Regions from separate parts of the Rhodococcus sp. P4_E4 genome, predicted to be linked through region 3. Evidence: riboswitches for the same ligand, from Rfam matches in the RefSeq annotation. Region 3 holds a riboswitch; each other region holds the start of a gene.
What was found. Region 3 has a riboswitch for S-adenosylmethionine ahead of AC1DVN_RS00945 (LLM class flavin-dependent oxidoreductase). Riboswitches for the same ligand answer to the same signal wherever they lie in the genome.
Positions count from the first base shown of each region.

Region 1: another riboswitch for S-adenosylmethionine. It lies ahead of AC1DVN_RS16875 (putative leader peptide); the one in region 3 lies ahead of AC1DVN_RS00945 (LLM class flavin-dependent oxidoreductase).
Region 2: another riboswitch for S-adenosylmethionine. It lies ahead of AC1DVN_RS03470 (bifunctional o-acetylhomoserine/o-acetylserine sulfhydrylase); the one in region 3 lies ahead of AC1DVN_RS00945 (LLM class flavin-dependent oxidoreductase).
Region 4: another riboswitch for S-adenosylmethionine. It lies ahead of AC1DVN_RS26370 (LLM class flavin-dependent oxidoreductase); the one in region 3 lies ahead of AC1DVN_RS00945 (LLM class flavin-dependent oxidoreductase).

Region 1 is NZ_JBFUJB010000015.1:31,047-35,507, reverse strand. Features, by position in the region: gene AC1DVN_RS16885 (ABC transporter permease) at 1-347, opposite strand, end outside; gene AC1DVN_RS16880 (ABC transporter substrate-binding protein) at 350-1,987, opposite strand; gene AC1DVN_RS16875 (putative leader peptide) at 2,125-2,214, opposite strand; SAM riboswitch class I at 2,223-2,317, opposite strand; gene AC1DVN_RS16870 (GNAT family N-acetyltransferase) at 2,335-2,925, opposite strand; gene AC1DVN_RS16865 (FAD-dependent oxidoreductase) at 2,934-4,043, opposite strand; gene AC1DVN_RS16860 (ABC transporter substrate-binding protein) at 4,054-4,461, opposite strand, start outside.
Region 2 is NZ_JBFUJB010000002.1:108,881-113,341, forward strand. Features, by position in the region: gene AC1DVN_RS03460 (MFS transporter) at 1-440, opposite strand, end outside; gene AC1DVN_RS03465 (NADP-dependent isocitrate dehydrogenase) at 570-1,793, opposite strand; SAM riboswitch class IV at 2,099-2,239, shown strand; gene AC1DVN_RS03470 (bifunctional o-acetylhomoserine/o-acetylserine sulfhydrylase) at 2,383-3,708, shown strand; gene metX (homoserine O-acetyltransferase MetX) at 3,705-4,461, shown strand, end outside.
Region 3 is NZ_JBFUJB010000001.1:205,055-209,515, reverse strand. Features, by position in the region: gene AC1DVN_RS00970 (TetR family transcriptional regulator) at 1-17, shown strand, start outside; tRNA gene AC1DVN_RS00965 (tRNA-Glu) at 129-201, shown strand; tRNA gene AC1DVN_RS00960 (tRNA-Asp) at 337-410, shown strand; tRNA gene AC1DVN_RS00955 (tRNA-Phe) at 481-557, shown strand; gene AC1DVN_RS00950 (ABC transporter substrate-binding protein) at 799-2,427, shown strand; SAM riboswitch class I at 2,607-2,702, shown strand; gene AC1DVN_RS00945 (LLM class flavin-dependent oxidoreductase) at 2,707-3,786, shown strand; gene AC1DVN_RS00940 (NtaA/DmoA family FMN-dependent monooxygenase) at 3,816-4,461, shown strand, end outside.
Region 4 is NZ_JBFUJB010000026.1:7,257-11,717, reverse strand. Features, by position in the region: gene AC1DVN_RS26375 (NtaA/DmoA family FMN-dependent monooxygenase) at 1-148, opposite strand, end outside; gene AC1DVN_RS26370 (LLM class flavin-dependent oxidoreductase) at 169-1,515, opposite strand; SAM riboswitch class IV at 1,498-1,611, opposite strand; gene AC1DVN_RS26365 (phosphodiesterase) at 1,690-2,595, opposite strand; gene AC1DVN_RS26360 (dicarboxylate/amino acid:cation symporter) at 2,935-4,287, shown strand; gene AC1DVN_RS26355 (excalibur calcium-binding domain-containing protein) at 4,370-4,461, shown strand, end outside.

The DNA of each region.
Region 1 (4,461 bases), on a different contig from region 3:
AACACGGCCAGAACCAAAGCGGTGGTTGCCAGCACCAGAGTGCTGGGCAGCGCCGAGAAGATGGCATCCGTCACCGGCTGACCGGTGGAGATCGATGTACCGAAATCGCCGCGAAGAGCATTTGTCAGCGACGTCCAGTACTGCACCCACACCGACTGGTCCAAGCCGTACCGCGCCCGAAGCTGATCGAGCGCAGCCTGATCCACTGCGACACCCTGACCGGACGAGTCGGCAGCCATGCTGACGGGATCACTCGGCAGGAGGAACAGAATCACGAACGAGATGGTGAAGGCGGCCCACAGGACCACTGCGGCCTGACCCAGTCGGGTGAGTACGTATCGAGTCATGATTACTTACCCGACAACCATGCGTCGTAGAACTGCAGGCGTGAAGAGGCTTCGAAGTTCAGGTCCTGCACACTCGATCCGGCACCGATGGCCTGTGAGAGCTCGATGGTGGGGATGGAGAGTCCACGGTCGAGGATCAATTCCTGTGCAGTGGATACCAGTTCGCCGCGTTGGCCGTTGTCCGTGGCTGCAAGCTGGTCTGTGAGAACCTTGTCGAGCTCCGGATCTGCGCCGCGACGGTTCAGGTTGCGGCCCTCTGTGCTGAACGATGCCCGCAGGATGTCGGCGTCCGCGCGAGTGCTGTTGTAATACAGCGAATCGTAATCACCCGATACTCCCTTCTCGGTCCATTCACCGTTCGAGACCAGGTTGAGCTGCAAGTCGACGCCGACCTTCTTGAGCTGCTGCTGTACGAGCTCGAGGATGGCCTGGTTACCCGAGAACACCGGACTGAAGGTGACGCTGAAAGTGAGCTTCTGCCCGTCCTTCTCGCGGATACCGTCGCTGCCGGTCTTCCAACCAGCCGCGTCGAGAAGCTTCGCCGACTTGTCGGCGTCGTACGTCACGACACTCGATTCGTCGCTGTAGAGCGGAGTGGTGTGAGCCAACGGGCTCGTGGCCGGGAAGAACGACGGATCCAGAACGGTGTCGACGAGTTCTTGGCGGTTGATCGCGGGAATGATGGCCTGGCGAACAGCCTGATCGGCGAGAACGCCGCGACTGACGTTTGGCTGGAAGAAGAAGCTCACACCCGGGTTCGGCCTTGTGAGGATTCGTCCGCCTGCGCCCTCGATCTGCGGCGCATCCTGCGGAAGCGCATCGCTGACCGCATCGAGCTGGCCGGAGGCCACGCTGCCTGCCCGCACACCGGATTCGGGGACCACCGTGAAGTCGACGCCGTCGAGGTAGGCCTCACCCTGATGCGCGACCGCGTCCGACGCCCAGTTGTATCCCGCACGCTTGGCGATCTTGACGCTCTTGTCCTGCTGCCAGTCGGTGTACACGAACGGTCCGGAGGCGATCACCGCTGCACCGGGGCAGCGCTGCTCGGATGCCAGCGCGGTGGTGGAATCGGCGAGGATTCCGAGCTGTGGCGTCGAAGTTGCCTGCAGGAACTGAACATTGGGTCCGGAGAAATTGATCTTCGCCGTGTGAGCATCTACGACGTCGGTACCGGTGTACGAGGACAGGTAACTCTTCGCCAACGACGCGTTCGGTCCGAGATTCTTGACCGAGTCGAAGGTCTTCTTCACCGAATCCGCCGTCACCGGGGTGCCGTCACTGAAGGTGGCGTCGTCGCGAAGGACGAACGTGAAGCTAGCGGCGTCGGGGCTGATCTCCCAGCTCTTGGCGAGCCACGGGGTGATCTCTCCGGAGTCGGGATTTTGATCGGTCAGCGAATCCACCACGGTCCGAGTGACATACACGGTCTGGTTACTGCCGGCCTGGGCCGGATCGGCACACGTCGGCGCCTGCGACAGACCGTAGCGAAGGGTTCCGCCGGACTGGGCGGGGCCTGCGTCGGCAGCACTGTCACTCCCGCTGCTGCAGCCGGCGAGGACGGTGCCGAGAACCGAGACAGCACCGATACCGGCGATTACGGTCGCGCGTTTGCGGGCACCGAATGAGGGCGAAGACACCAAGAACTCCTAAAGAGGCATGCCGAAGAGCGCACCCGTCGCCTGAGACGAGAAAGGCGATCGAGCACGAATCACTTGTGAGAGAAGAGAAAACAGACTTGTCGACGACTCGCCTGAGTGTGAATGACTGACCGAGGTCAGTTGGTACAGAAAGATCCCGCGGTGCGGCACAGGTCTACGTGACGACGCGACCAGGCGGTATCGAAACCGCCTTCGACTGCCTTCATTTCGTGTTCCTCCATCGGTCCTGGCGGTAGCACCCGCACCCGATCACTCGGGGGGTTGCTGCGACTTCAATGAGCCAGGTCTCTCGGTCGCTCTGGATGGTCGTTCGCAAGTGTACGAGGTTAAACCCGGGTGTTGTCAACCCGGTCGGTAGGAATTGCTGCTCGAGTCACATTTTCGAGGACCCGAAGTTGTTTCTCGAACGGGTGGATGCCCACCTCTTCGGGCGAGAGTGACGCGTCGTAAAGCGGTGTGTATCCACTGGACAGATACAGCGCGACGGCCTCGGGTTGCCGAGGACCCGTCGTGAGAAACACCCGGTTGTATCCACGAAGTTCGATCTCTCGTTCCAACTCGCGAACGACGGCCTTGCCGAGGCCGCGCTTCCGATAGTCGACCGATGTCCAGATTCTCTTCAGTTCGGCAGTGGTGGAATCGAATTGACGAAACGCACCACCGGCGATCGGCAGACCGTCGTGGGTGAGCACCAGAAGCGCACCCTGCGGATAGGCAAATTCTTCTGCCGGATACGTCGTGAGATCCTCGAGCATCGCTTCGCGAGTCCCGCCGTAACGCGAACTGTATTCGAGTGCCAACTCCGCGATCAGTGGAGCTGCCAAGGGATCGTCCTGCGATACCGAATAGACCTCTACCGCTCCGACACCCTCGAGCTGTCGAGTTCCGAGCTCCAGTGCCACAACACTTTCCTCCATGAATCTGGTCAACGCTCCCCCAGCCTGAAAACTTCCGGAGCGAGGGTGGTTCCGTCGACGAGGTCCGCCACAAGTTCACCCAAGGCCGGACCGAACTTGAACCCATGCCCCGAGAACCCCGCCGCCACCGTGACGGCTCCGACTCGGTCGATGACGAAGTTACTGTCCGGCGTGCTCGTGTACAGGCAGGTGAGCGACTCGACACGGGTGGAATCGACACCGGGCAACCACGACTCGGCGTACTCCACCAATCGCTGCTCTCCGTCGACACCAGGGGTGTAGTCACGGGTCTGCGGAGTCACCACCGGCCCGGTCGCGTGTTCGCCGATCTTGATCCCGTCCTCGGAACCAAGCCCGTAGATCCCCGCGGTCTCCAATTCTGCGCCGGTGTGGTGAACGAAACTCGGCCACTCGACTCCGGGATCGAGCGGTGCGAAGTGTGCCGGTTGTTCCTGTGTCGTGCGCAGTGTCGGCAGTACGATCTCGGAGCCGAGACCGCTGTCTTCGATCAGATCCGCAGTCCACGCACCGGCCGCGATCACTACCTGACGAGCTGCGAGCGTTCCACTGTCCGTCACCACGTCCACGCCGTAGGACGCCCGCGCGAGTGCCAACACCCGAACATCGTGACGGACCTCGGCGCCGGCAAACACCGCTCCCGCCTTCAGAGCGGTCACGGCGCGGTCCGCGTGCAACCGGCCTGCATCGGGATGATGGAGCACCGTGGTGTCGAATCGCAGCCCCGGCCAACGGGCGGACGCCTCGGCAGGGGTGAGGATCTCGCCCTTGATGCCCGCCTCGAGAAGTATCTTCGCCTTGGACTGCACTGCCTGCGGCAGGCCGTGATCAACGGCACCGGTGAGTTCCAGGAACCCGATGTCCGTCGTGGTCTCCAACTCCCGCCACAGCGGCAGCGCGTCGGCCGCCAACCCGGTGTACAGGTGATTGTCGTACGCCTGACGGTAGATGCGCGAAGTACCGTGCGACGCACCGTGCTTGTGCCCCGGCCCGAACTGTTCCAGCTGAACGACGCTACGTCCGCGCGCCGCGAGCCGCCAGGCGGTGGAGGACCCGACGAGTCCTCCACCGATGACGATCGCATCGAGAATCTCACTCATGGACGAGAGCTCACTTGGTCTTCGGAAGGCCGGGCGGGTTGATCAGGGACGTGTCGACGGCTTCATTCGTGATGTTCCAGCGCTCGAGGATCTGCTGGTACGTGCCGTTCTCGATCGTGTGGTTGATCGCGTCGTTGATTGCCTTGATCAACCCGTTGTCCTTCTTCACCAGAACCGCGATCTGGCCTTGCAGCGTGTCGCCTGCACCGGAGAACTCACCGACAACTTCGGTTTCACCCGACTGCTTGGCATGGAACTGCGACGACGGGTTCGGTCCGAAGTAGGCGTCGATCCGGCCGGACTGCAGCGGCAGGTAGTAGTCGGTGGTGTTCTGGTAGTAGGAGATGTCGGTGGGGGCCAGGCCGGCCGCGACGTTCTGCTCACTCCATTTGACCAGCAGCGCTTCCTGATTGGTACC
Region 2 (4,461 bases), on a different contig from region 3:
GCCTTCGCGCGTTTGCCTGGTTCGGCCAAATGAGCGGCGACCAGTGCGGCGACTCCGAAGTACGCGCCGTGCGGCAATCCAGCGACGAATCGAGCCATCATCAGCGTCGTGTACGAGGGCGCAAAGACCGAAGCGGCATTGCCGACGGTGAATGCGACCATGAGTGCGATCAACAGGGTGCGGCGCGGTACCCGTGCGGTGAGAGCAGCGATCAGCGGAGCACCGACGACAACCCCGAGCGCGTACGCCGAGATCACGTGACCCGCGATGGGTTCCGAGACGCCGAGCCCGGATGCCATTTCCGGGAGCAATCCCATGGCGACGAACTCGGTTGTGCCGATACCGAAACCGCCGAGGGCAAGAGCGAGCATCGCCGGACCTCTGGCGGAACGAACCCCGGGTGTCGAGGTGTCAGAACGGGAGAGGGTAGACGAAGTCACTGATCAATTGTGGTCTCACACCTGGTTGAACTTCCAAGTGAGAGCGGGTGAGTTCACTCACGTGAGACCGCGAACACAAATGGGACGCCCGGTTTCCCGGACGTCCCATCAGAAGGTGAAACAGTGAATCTACTTCGCGGCCATGGCCTTCTGCAGGTTCACGTCGAGTGCACCGAGGAACTCCTCGGTGGTCAGGTAGCCCTGATCGCCGCCGACCAGCATCGAGAGGTCCTTGGTCATCTGGCCGCTTTCGACGGTCTTGATGACAACGTCTTCGAGCGCCTGCGCGAAGCCGATGACCTCAGGGGTGCTGTCGAGCTTGCCACGATGCTCGAGTCCGCGGGTCCACGCGAAGATGGACGCGATCGGGTTGGTCGAGGTGGGCTTGCCCTGCTGGTGCTGACGGTAGTGACGCGTCACGGTGCCGTGAGCAGCCTCTGCCTCACAGGTCCTTCCGTCCGGTGTCAGCAGAACCGACGTCATGAGGCCGAGCGAGCCGAAGCCCTGGGCCACGGTGTCGGACTGGACGTCGCCGTCGTAGTTCTTGCATGCCCAGACGTATCCACCCTCCCACTTGAGTGCGGAAGCGACCATGTCGTCGATGAGGCGGTGCTCGTAGGTCAGACCTGCGGCATCGAACTCAGCCTTGAACTCGGTCTCGTAGACGTGCTGGAAGATGTCCTTGAAGGCACCGTCGTACGCCTTGAGAATGGTGTTCTTGGTGGACAGGTACACCGGGTAGTTCTGCTGCAGTCCGTAGGTGAGCGACGCGCGAGCGAAGTCACGGATGGACGTGGTGAAGTTGTACTGCCCCTGGACGACGCCGCCCTCTTCGGGGAAGTTGACCAGTTCGTGCTCGATCGGTGCGCTGCCGTCCTCAGGCGTGTAGGTGATCATCACCTTGCCGGGGCCGGGGACCTTGAAGTCTGTGGCGCGGTACTGGTCGCCGAATGCGTGACGGCCGATGATGATCGGCTTGGTCCAGCCCGGAACGAGTCGCGGAACGTTGGAGATGATGATCGGTGCGCGGAAGATCGTGCCGCCGAGAATGTTGCGGATCGTTCCGTTCGGGGAACGCCACATCTTCTTGAGACCGAATTCCTCGACACGTGCCTCGTCCGGCGTGATCGTGGCGCATTTGACGCCGACGCCGTGCTTCTGGATCGCGTGCGCTGCGTCGATGGTGACCTGGTCGTCGGTCTCGTCGCGGTACTCGATACCGAGGTCGTAGTACTCGAGGTTCACATCGAGATACGGATGGATCAACTTGTCTTTGATGAACTGCCAGATAATGCGCGTCATCTCATCGCCGTCGAGTTCGACGACGGTGCCCTCAACCTTGATTTTGGACATGGGTGCTTCGCGTCCTCCTAGGAAGTTTCCCTGGTTACACGGTTGCGGTCACACTTTGTGAGTGGGTCCGCGAACGGTTCGATTATCAAACCTAGACGGTGTGGACTGATCTCGGGAGATGAGTCCCAAACAAGACAAGCGTACTGCTAACCCGTGAGGCCGCAACCGGCAGGTCCACCCATCGGTCTCTACTCGCGAGTAACTTTTGCCTGCTAGTGGGCTGCGTCGCTCTGTCTCGCGTGCGGTTGCGGCTCACAATTCGCCCCGCGTCAGGACTGCGCTCACTTCCCGGTAGAATCCGACTTGGTCATGAGTGCCAGCGTCAAGCCCCGGCTCGCTGGACGGCAACCCTCCAACCGCGGTGGGGTGCCCCGGGTGATGACCAGGTTTCCCGACGTGGATCTGCTCACGCAGTTCCACCGCAATTCGGGTGACAAGCGCGGGTCCGACAGGGACGGACCCCAGACCGGGCCGAGCCCCACGGAGGTAACTCAGTATGTGTCGCACTTGTAGATAGACCCCAGCACGGGGCGGCGATCCTTCGCCCCCGTCCGACATCTATCCGTCAGACCACTGGAGTGAACAAATCATGACCGACAACACAGCCGACGGCGCAGCAACTTCTGATCCGACCGCGAACTGGTCGTTCGAGACCAAGCAGGTGCACGCCGGGCAGACAGCGGACACCGCCACCAATGCGCGCGCTCTGCCGATCTACCAGACCACCAGCTACGTTTTCGACAGCACCGATCACGCTGCGGCACTGTTCGGCCTCGCCGAGCCTGGCAACATCTACACGCGGATCATGAATCCCACACAGGACGCCGTCGAGCAGCGCATCGCCGCCCTCGAAGGCGGAGTCGCCGCACTCCTCCTCTCCTCGGGTCAGGCTGCCGAAACCATCGCGATCCTCAACATTGCCGAAGCCGGCGACCACATCGTCTCGAGCCCGTACCTGTACGGCGGCACGTACAACCTCTTGCATTACACCCTTCGCAAGCTGGGCATCGAAGTCACCTTCGTCGAGGATCCCGACGATCTCGAGCAGTGGCGCGAAGCCATTCGCCCGAACACGAAGGCGTTCTACGGCGAGACGATCGCTAATCCCAAGAACCACATCCTCGACCTCCCCGGCATCTCGTCGCTGGCCCACGAGAACGGTCTTCCGTTGATCGTGGACAACACAGTCGCGACGCCGTACCTGCTCCGCCCACTCGAACACGGCGCCGACATCGTCGTTCACTCCGCCACCAAATACCTTGGCGGACACGGCACCGCGATCGCCGGCGTGATCGTCGACGGCGGCACCTTCGACTGGACGCAGGGTCGCCACACGAACTTCACGACGCCTGATCCCAGCTATCACGGCGTCACCTTCGCAGACCTCGGCGCGCCGGCATTTGCACTCAAGGCGCGCGTCCAACTGCTGCGCGATCTCGGCTCCGCCGTGGCGCCGTTCAACGCGTTCCTCATCGCGCAGGGCATCGAAACCTTGAGCCTGCGCATCGAGCGCCACGTGTCCAATGCCCAGAAGGTCGCCGAATTCCTCGACGGCCACGGCGAGGTGGCCTCCGTTTCCTACGCGGGACTCCCCACCTCGCCATGGTTCGAACGCGGAAAGCAGCTGACACCCAAGGGAACCGGCGCCATCGTCACCTTCGAGCTGCCCGGAGGTATCGATGCGGGCAAGACGTTCGTCAACGCCCTGACGCTGCACAGCCACGTCGCCAACATCGGTGACGTTCGCTCACTCGTCATCCACCCCGCCTCGACGACACACTCGCAGCTCACCCCCGAAGAGCAGTTCGCCTCCGGTGTCACGCCCGGACTCGTCCGCCTCGCGGTCGGTATCGAAGGAATCGACGACATCCTCGCCGATATCACCGTCGGCCTGGCTGCGGTGGCAAACTCGTGACCGTGAACGAATTGGAGCCCAGGATCGACCTCCTTCCCCCGCCCGACGGCCAGGTGGGGTTCGTCGACATCGGCGCCCTGGAACTCGAGAGCGGCGCGGTACTCCCCTCGGTTTCGCTCGCCGTTCAGCGGTGGGGTGAGCTGTCCCCGAACCGCGACAACGTCGTACTCGTCGAGCACGCACTGACCGGAGACTCACACGTCACCGGACCGATCTCCGCAAATCAGCCCTCCCCCGGCTGGTGGAACGGGATGGTTGGGCCGGGCGAACCGATCGACACCGGCGAATGGTGCGTCATCGCAACAAATGTCCTCGGTGGTTGTCGCGGCACGACCGGTCCTAGTTCGCTGGCCGACGACGGCAAGCCGTGGGGCAGCAGGTTCCCGGAGATCTCCATCCGGGATCAGATCGCGGCGGAGAAGAAGCTCGTCGATCTCCTCGGGATCGACCAGTTGGCCTCGGTAGTCGGCGGATCCATGGGCGGGATGCGCACCCTTGAATGGGCAGTTTCCTACCCGGACAGCATTCGCTCCGCGTTGGTTCTCGCAACCGGTTCACGGGCCACTGCAGATCAGATCGGCACCCAGACGACGCAGATCGCTGCCATCGTCTCCGATCCGGATTGGCAGGGCGGTGACTACCACGGAACGGGGCGGGCACCTCGCGCCGGACTCGGGATCGCCCGTCGCATCGCGCACCTGACGTACCGCACCGAGTCCGAACTCGATGCGCGCTTCGAGAACTCCGCCCAGA
Region 3 (4,461 bases):
TCCCCGACGCGGAATAGTCCACTTTTCGCCCATGACCAGGCGATTTGTGATTTCCGAACGCTGTGCCATAAGCTATCCAAGCTCCCAACGGAACGCCGTTGGGGTACTAGTTCGGAGAGATCCGGCGGGCCCCCTTCGTCTAGCGGCCTAGGACGCCGCCCTTTCAAGGCGGTAGCGCGGGTTCGAATCCCGTAGGGGGTACGTTTTGCGAAAGCGAAACGATGCAGTATGGTTTGACCCGCACGACACGCTTTGAGATGCACAAATGCCAGGCCAGGACAGTGGTTTGGGAGCGGCTCGAAGATGTAGTACGGTTTCACAGCAAGGAAAAAGCAAGGCCCTGTGGCGCAGTTGGTTAGCGCGCCGCCCTGTCACGGCGGAGGTCGCGGGTTCGAGTCCCGTCAGGGTCGCAAAGCTTTGTTCTCAATCAATTGGTTGAGAACAAAGCAATGCGATAGGCATTCGGTTCGGGTGCCGTCCGGCCAGGTAGCTCAGTTGGTACGAGCGTCCGCCTGAAAAGCGGAAGGTCGCCGGTTCGATCCCGGCCCTGGCCACCATAATTCTTATCGACAAGCTCCAATCTCATGTTCTTCGAACATAAGGTTGGAGCTTTTTCGTGTTCGGATGTCAGTCGCCGTCAACCACTCGGCCCGATCATCTCAGTTGTGCGCATCCTTTGTCTCCGTGAATATTTCCGGTCACCGGGAACGTGCTGGGCGTCACTCCACGGAGGACATCACTATTAGCCGATTGCGGCCGATCCGTGGCTGCGTCTACTGGAAGTGAGGTGGAATCTCCGTGTCGCACTCGAGATCTTGGCGCATCGGGAAAGTCAGCCGGGTCGCCGTCGCGTTGCTCGGTACCGGGGTTCTGTTGGTGGGCTGCGCGAGCAACGGTGACGACAGCGGGACCGATACGACGAACACGTCGGGGGACGTCGTGACCGGCATGGTCAACGAGCAACCGGACCCGGGCGACGCGGTCGCCGGCGGGACCATGACGTACGGCGTGCAGGTGCTCGTTCCCTCACTCGACCCGACCAAGACGGCAGCGCGCGGCGGTTCCGGCGGTGAGGCCTTCGCTGCGGTGTACGACGTCCTGATGAGTTACGACACTGCGAGCGGCGAGTTCGAGCCCAAGTTGGCTGAATCGCTCGATACCAGCGACGACGGAAGCACGTGGACGTTGAAACTTCGCGACGGTGTGAAGTTCAGCGACGGTTCCGCGCTCGACGCCAACGCCGTGATTGCAAGCATCGATCGGTACAACGCGGGCAAGGGCAATGGCGCCGAGTTGTGGCTGGCTTCGGTGGAATCGGCGCAGGCAAGCGGTCCCACGACGGTCGACTTCAAGCTGAAGACGCCGTGGATGCGCTTTCCGTCGATGCTCGCTCTCGGGCACGGGATGATCGTCGCCCCGAGTTCGCAGCAAGGCGACAAGTTCACCGCGGTGGGTGCCGGACCCTTTACCGAAGATCTCTTCACGCCGAGCGTCGAGCGAATCTTCAAGGCCAACCCGTCCTACTACGGCGGCGCTCCCAAGCTGGACAAACTGCGGATGGTTGCACTCAACGGTCCGCAGGCCAATCTCGAATCATTGAACAGTGGTCAGCTCGATGTTGCCTACATTCGCGGCCTTACTTCGGCGATCAATTCCGCCAAGTCCGCTGGTTACCCCGGCTACATCGACGTGCTCAACGCCGGTAGTGCCGAGATTGTCAACAATCGTGAAGGCCGACCGGGCTCGGATGTTCGCGTTCGCCAGGCTATCGGCTACGCGCTGGACACCACGTTGATCGATCAGCGCGTGGAAAACGGTGAGGGACTGCCTGGCTCGGAGTTGTTCGGTCCGACGTCGCAATGGCACGTAGACACACCGGGTATTGCCTACGACCCCGAAAAGGCCAAGGAGCTTCTGAATCAGGCGAAGGCAGACGGATACGACGGCGCGCTCGACTACGTCGTGCTCAGTGAGCCCAAGGACCACGCGATCGGCCTCGCCGTGCAGTCACTGTTGCAGGCCGTCGGGTTCGAGGTGAACTTGATCTTGGCCAACAACGCCGGCGACATCGTGCAGAACGTCTACGTCAAGCACGATTTCGACCTGGCGCACGCGGGCATCGGAATGTACGAGTCGATTCTCGATCTCGGATTGTTCTCCACGACCAACAGCACCTCGATGGCGAATACTGCTGGATATGCGAACCCGGCGATGGATCAGCTGATCGCAGATCTACAACAAGCCAAGGATAATTCGTCGACCCTGGCGATCATCGGCAAGATTCAGACGCTGTGGAACGAGACGGTTCCGTCGGCGCCGATCGGCGGGCTCACGTCGTTCTGGGCTTGGCAGAAGAACGTGCACGGTGTGGTTCCGACTGCAACCGGCATCATGCTGTTCGATCAGGCATGGATGGGCGCGAAGTAGCGTTCCAGCGCACACCGAGAGCCCCGTCCGACGCGAGTCGGGCGGGGCTCTTTGGTGTCTACGTCGGCTAGCGTTGCGCAACCCTTTCGATCAGGATGATTGAATTGAAATATGTTGTTGGTCAATATGATTCGCCGATCGTGATTTGACTTGTTTAGCGTCGCCCGCATAGATTGCATCCACCATCCAGAGTGGCTGAGAGACCTGGCTCGATGATGCCGCAGCAACCCGCTTCGTTTGCGCAGTGTGGGTGCTACCGCCAGGACCGATGGAGGACGCATGACTGTATTTGCCGTGGGTATCGAACTGGACGGCGAGGGCACTCACCCCGCTGCCTGGCGCCGAAGCTCACATCGCCCGGATCAGTTGCTCACGGGTAAGGCCGTGCGCGATCGCGTCGCGGCTGCCGAGAATGCGGGCTTCACCTTCGCGACGTTCGACGATTCCATCCTCCCTCCGAGTGGTGACGTTGTCGGCCGCATCGATGCCGTCTCCAGGGCGTCATACGTGGCGGCGACGACCAGCACGATCGGACTGGTCCCCGTCGTCGGGACCACGTACGCCGAACCGTTCCACACCTCTTCGCAATTGGCGACATTGGACTACTCCTCGCGTGGGCGTGGCGGCTGGCTTGCTGTTCCGGTCGAAGACGATGCCGCGGCGAGGGCGTGGGGGAGGGCTCCGGTAACGACGGAATCGGCGCGTCAGCAGGAGCAGCGGGATTCGGTTACCGTCGTGACAGATCTCTGGGATTCGTGGGAGGACGACGCCGTCGTCCGTGACTATCTCAGTGGGCGTTTCCTCGAGCGTGATCGTCTGCATTACGTCAATTTCGAGGGCGACACCTTCTCGGTGAAGGGGCCGTCAATCGTTCCGCGGCCGCCGCAAGGCCAGTTGGTGGTGTTCGGCCGCTACGGCGACATCGAACCACACCAGGCCGATGTTGTTCTCGTTTCCGGTGATTCGGTGGAGGCCATTGCACAGTCGGCTGCCAAGGCGCGCGATGAGGGCGCGTCATTGGTGGTCGCCGAGGTCGATGCGGCATTCGATACGCCGAATCTGTCTGCGGCGCAGCGGTTGATCGAGCTGAACTCGCACGGGAATGCCGTCGTCACTGGCCGACTGCTCCTGGCTGCAGATCCGGGGGAAGCGGCCGTGGTTCTGAAGGAATTGGCCGGACACCTCGACGGTGTTCATTTCCACGCTCTCGTGATCGACGAGGACCTTCCGGTGCTGGCCAAATTCGTTCTTCCGGCGCTGTCGAAGTCCGGGTTGACGCGACGCCCGGTTCCGGGATCGACTCTGAGGGGCAACCTCGGCCTGCAGCGGCCCGCAAATCGATTCGTCCACTCCTCCTGACTTGACTTCGCACTAAGGACATTTCGGCTATGACTGCATCACGCTCCGCCGTACCTCGACCCGACGCTCACGTTCACTTCGGCGTCTTCTTCCAAGGGGTCAACCACACCACCATCTGGTCCGATTCCTCGAGCGGATCCCAGATCGACTTCGAGACGTTTCGGCGCTTGGTACTCACCGCCGAGCGAGGTCTGTTCGACGCCTTCTTCCTCGGTGAGGGCCTTCGCCTTCGCGAGCAGAACGGCAAGATTCTCGATCTGGATATCGCCGGCCGCCCCGACGCTATTGCACAGTTGGCCGCCCTCGCCGGTATCACCGACAAGATCGGGTTGGTCGCGACACAGAACACCACATACAACGAACCGGCCGACCTCGCCCGTCGACTCTCCGGCCTCGATCTACTTTCCGACGGACGGGCCGGCTGGAACGCGGTGACCACCGACAACGCTTGGACGGGAGAGAATTTCCGTCGCGGTGGTTTCCTCGACCACGCCCTGCGCTACGAGCGTGCCGGGCAGTTCATCGAAACCGCGCGGGCACTGTGGGATTCGTGGGCCGACGACGCGATCTCGGACTCTCGCACGTCCGAGAACTGGTCGACTCCGGGAGCCGTGAGCGACGTACGCCGCCAGACTTCGCAGTTCGACATCACCGTGACGCCGACGCTTCCCCGCA
Region 4 (4,461 bases), on a different contig from region 3:
ACTTCCCACGCTCGGCGGTTCGAGCGGTGTGCTCGAAAGAATCGAACTCTATCTGGCTGCCCGCCTGCGGATCCCACCATGCAGTGTGATGGTTGACGCCGCCGAGGTAGGCACCCAGGATGACCTGCTTACGCTTCTGAGAACTCATGAAAATCTATTCCTCGTCTGTCAGGCGGCCGGAGTGCCGGCGGCGTAGCGGTTGGGAACGTCGATGGGTAGACCAAGGAGTCCGCGAAGATTCGTCTGCGGATATTCGGTGCGGAATACGTTGCGTCGCTGCAATTCAGGCACCAGCTCACCGGCGATGGCGTCGAGGTCGTCCACGAGGACGCCCGGCCGCAACCGGAAGCCGTCGATTCCCAACTGCTGCCACCGGAGCAGGAGATCCGCCAACTCCGCAGCAGAGCCGGTGAAGGTCAGCGCGTCCGAACGGTATTCGGTGCCGGCCTGCGCGTCGAGACGAGCGAGCCGTTCCTTTCCGGTTTCTTCCGGCGTATCGAAGAAGACGACGATGTCGGTGAAGACCCGAAGAGGTTCGCCGGTGCGCTGCACGTGTTCTTCGGCTGCTCGCACGTCACCCAGGATTGCCGTGACCTGCTCGTCGTCGAACGGCGTCACGAACACCAGATCGGCCGTCCGCGCCGCCAGCTCGTACGCGACCCGCTGATGTGCCAACGCGGTAACGACGGGATGCCCCTGCGGCGGGCGCGGAGTCACCGACGGTCCACGGACCGAGAGGTACTTTCCCTCGAAGTCGATGTAGTGCAACTTGTCTCGGTCGATGAACCGGCGCTGCTCCACGTCGCGGATCTCGGCGCCGTCCTCCCAGCTGTCCCAGAGTCGCCGGATTACGTCAGCCGCCTCCGCAGCTTCGTCGAACAGGTCGCGCACGAAGTCCGGGAGGACGCCTGAAACGATCGACTGACGGTCGGCATCGGTGAGCGCGGGGATGTCGCGACGCCCGAACTGTGCTGCCTCGGATTCCGACGCCGAAACCTTCACCTGCCATCCGGCGCGACCGCGCGAGGTGTAATCAAGCGTGGCAACGGCTTTGGACACGTGGAACGGCTCGGTGTGAATGGTGGTGATGGTCGGGATCAAGCCGATGTTGCTCGTGATCGGTGCCAGTCGGGCGGCCACGAGATGTGCGTCGAGCCGAGCACGCACCCGATCAACCGCGTCGTCGACGGGCTCGAGTGGGTTGGCCGGCACCGAGAGACTGTCCTCGATGGTGACGAAATCGAGCAGACCACGCTCGGCGGTCGTCACCACGTCAGTCCAATACGACGCGCTGAACAGCTCACTCGGGCGCGAGTGCGGCTCTCGCCAGGCCGCTGGGTGCCAACCGGCACCGTCCAGCGCTACGGCGAGATGCAACGGAGCAAGATGAGAAGAGGGGGTGGAGGTCATCGGCGCATACTCCTGTTCGAGAACTACTCGGGAGCGCACAGTGCCGACCGCAGAAACCGTCAGCACCCGACTGACGGTTCTCGTGGCGACTGCCGCTTGCGACACGCACCGCGCGTATCGCCAGGTGTGATTCCGGGGCACCCCATCGGCATGAAGGGTTGCCGTCCAGCTAGCCGGTCCTTGTTGCTGGAGCTCTGCACCTACCTCGACGGTAGTGAGTACGCGACCGCCCGGCAATCGCCCAGAACTGCGCGGGGGTGCCGGAAACCGCCTGCCACCTCAGATGATCGAGCGTGCCGCCTTTTCGCTCTCGAGGATTCGAATGCCGGCAGCACTGAGCCTCCGGGCACCCTCAGCCGCGTCGACAGGCTCACCGACCGTCACGTGCGCGCCGAGTGGAACGACCGAATGAACAATTGTCTCGTCGTAGACGTGCACCAGGTTGCACCCCTGAGCCCCGTCACGACCACGCTGACCACCGACTTCCACGTTCAAGTCCTGGGTGTAACACGTCGACGACGCCACGGACACCGGAATGCCGGCGAACGTCGCCGTCGTCGAATAGTGCAGGTGCCCGGCAAGAATCGCCCGGACGTCGCTGCCACGCAAGACGTTTGCCAACCGGGACTGATCGCGCAACTCCACCAGAACCGCGAGATCCTGAATGCACGGAACCGGCGGATGATGCAGCGCCAGAATTGTTCCGTCGGGCGCGGGCGCCGCCAATTCTGAGCGTAGCCAATCCAATTGACGATCCGAGATCTCACCGTAGTGGTGACCGGGAACCGACGAATCCAGGGTGATCACCCGCAGTCCGTCAAGGTCGTAGACGTTGTCGACGGGATGATCGGTGGCGTCCTCGCCCAACAGCAGAGACCTGAAAGTAGAGCGGTCGTCGTGGTTGCCCATCGCCCAGATGACCTGCGCATCGATCTCGGCCGCCACGGGTTCCACGATGGCTTTCAATTCCGCGTATGCGTCGGGGTGTCCCTGGTCGGTCAGGTCGCCGGTGAATATCAGTGCATCCGGGCGTGCGCCCGAGGCCACGATCCCGCTGAGCACTTCCCGCAATCTCGTCGACGCATCCACGGCGTCGTACAACTCCCCCTGAGCCACCAGATGCGTGTCACTGAGGTGCACCAGGAAATGCTTCGGACGCGGGTACTCGGCATTCCGAACGCTCATCGGTCTCTCGCTTCCGCTTGCCGACGCTTAGGCGCCGGTGCGGCACCTACTGATCGTCGAGACTAGTCAACCGACCAACAGTGACTGATCGGGGCACGCCCGACGAACACGAAGCGAACTCCCGCGGCGACCCTCGGGATCGAGTAGTTGAAGCTGCGAGTAGTGTGTGGACAGTGTTGTTCCTGACCAGTCGGCGTTACGTCGACCTTCGCCTGCAGGCGAGCGCAATGTGTACGCGCTCGCTCTGACCTGACGCGTACCAGGAAACATTTCTTCGAATCTGCCCGGCCTCTGGTGCCGCGCTGCGTTTCGCTCCCTTGATTTTCGAAAGGCATAGTCATGCCCAGCTCCACCTCCACCGGCGTGCCGGAAAAGTCCACGTCCCGTTTTCCGTCCTGGGCGACGGCATTCGGACCGCAGATCGTCGCCGGTCTCGTACTCGGTGTCATCATCGGTCTCGTCGCCCGGGCAATGCCTGATGCAGCCGACGGCAACGTCAACTGGTTGGTCGGCACCGTACAGACCATCGGTTCGAGTTACGTCAAGCTGCTCACCGTTGCGGTGATCCCGCTGGTGTTCACCGCCATTGTCAGCTCCATCGCCAACCTGCGCCAGGTCGCCAATGCAGCTCGCCTGGCCGTGCAGACCTTGCTCTGGTTCGCGATCACCGCTTTCATTGCTGTGATCATCGGCATCGTCGTCGGCCTGATCACCGATCCCGGTTCACGGACCGACGTCGCCGCCGAAGCAGCGAAGGAACCCAAGAGCTCCGGCTCCTGGTGGGCGTTCATCACCGGACTGGTTCCGAACAACTTCCTGGGGTTGGGTGCAAAGACTTCCGTCGCCGAAGGCGTGGCGACTACATCGCTGAGCTTCAACGTCCTGCAGCTGCTCGTCATCGCCGGCGCAATCGGCATTGCTGCACTCAAGATCGGTCCCAAGGCTGCGCCGTTCCTCGAGTTCAACGCTTCGCTGCTCGCGATCGTCCAGAAGGTCCTGTGGTGGATCATCCGCCTCGCCCCGATCGGCACCGCCGCGCTGATCGCCAACGCTGTCGCCACCTACGGCTGGGATGCGATCGGCTCGCTGGGCGTCTTCACCGCAGCCATCTACATCGGTCTGGCCATTGTCTTCTTCGTGGTCTACCCCATCCTGATTGCCGCACACGGTCTCTCGGTTCGAAGCTTCTTCTCCGGTGTCTGGCCCGCAACTCAGCTCGGATTCGTCTCGCGCTCGTCGATCGGCACCCTGCCGCTGACCGAACGCGTCACCGAACGCAACCTCGGTGTTCCGCGTGAGTACGCCTCGTTCGCCGTTCCGCTCGGTGCCACCACGAAGATGGACGGTTGCGCCGCAATCTATCCCGCGATCGCGGCAATCTTCGTCGCCGGCTTCTACGACGTTCCGCTGACCTTCACCGATTACCTGCTGATCGTCGTCGTTTCGGTCATCGGCTCGGCAGCAACGGCCGGAACTACGGGTGCGACAGTCATGCTCACACTCACACTCTCCACCCTGGGTCTTCCCCTGGCCGGCGTCGGACTGCTCCTCGCAGTCGAACCGATCGTCGACATGGGCCGTACCGCAGTCAACGTCACCGGCCAGGCTCTGGTTCCGGTCATCGTCGCACACCCGAGCAACACGGTGCGGGGACGCTGCTTTTCACCCCAGGTTTCACCCTTACCGAAATAAACCATTTGGTCGTTATGACCAGTATGCTCAGCCGGCACAGCCCTCAGAAGTGGAAGGGCTGCCCATTTGAACACGAGGTCACATGAAGCTCCGCCGTCTGGCATTCAGCATCGCAGGTTGCGCCGCAATCACTCTGGTTGCCGCACCCGCCGCTCAGGCATCCACGGTTTTCGA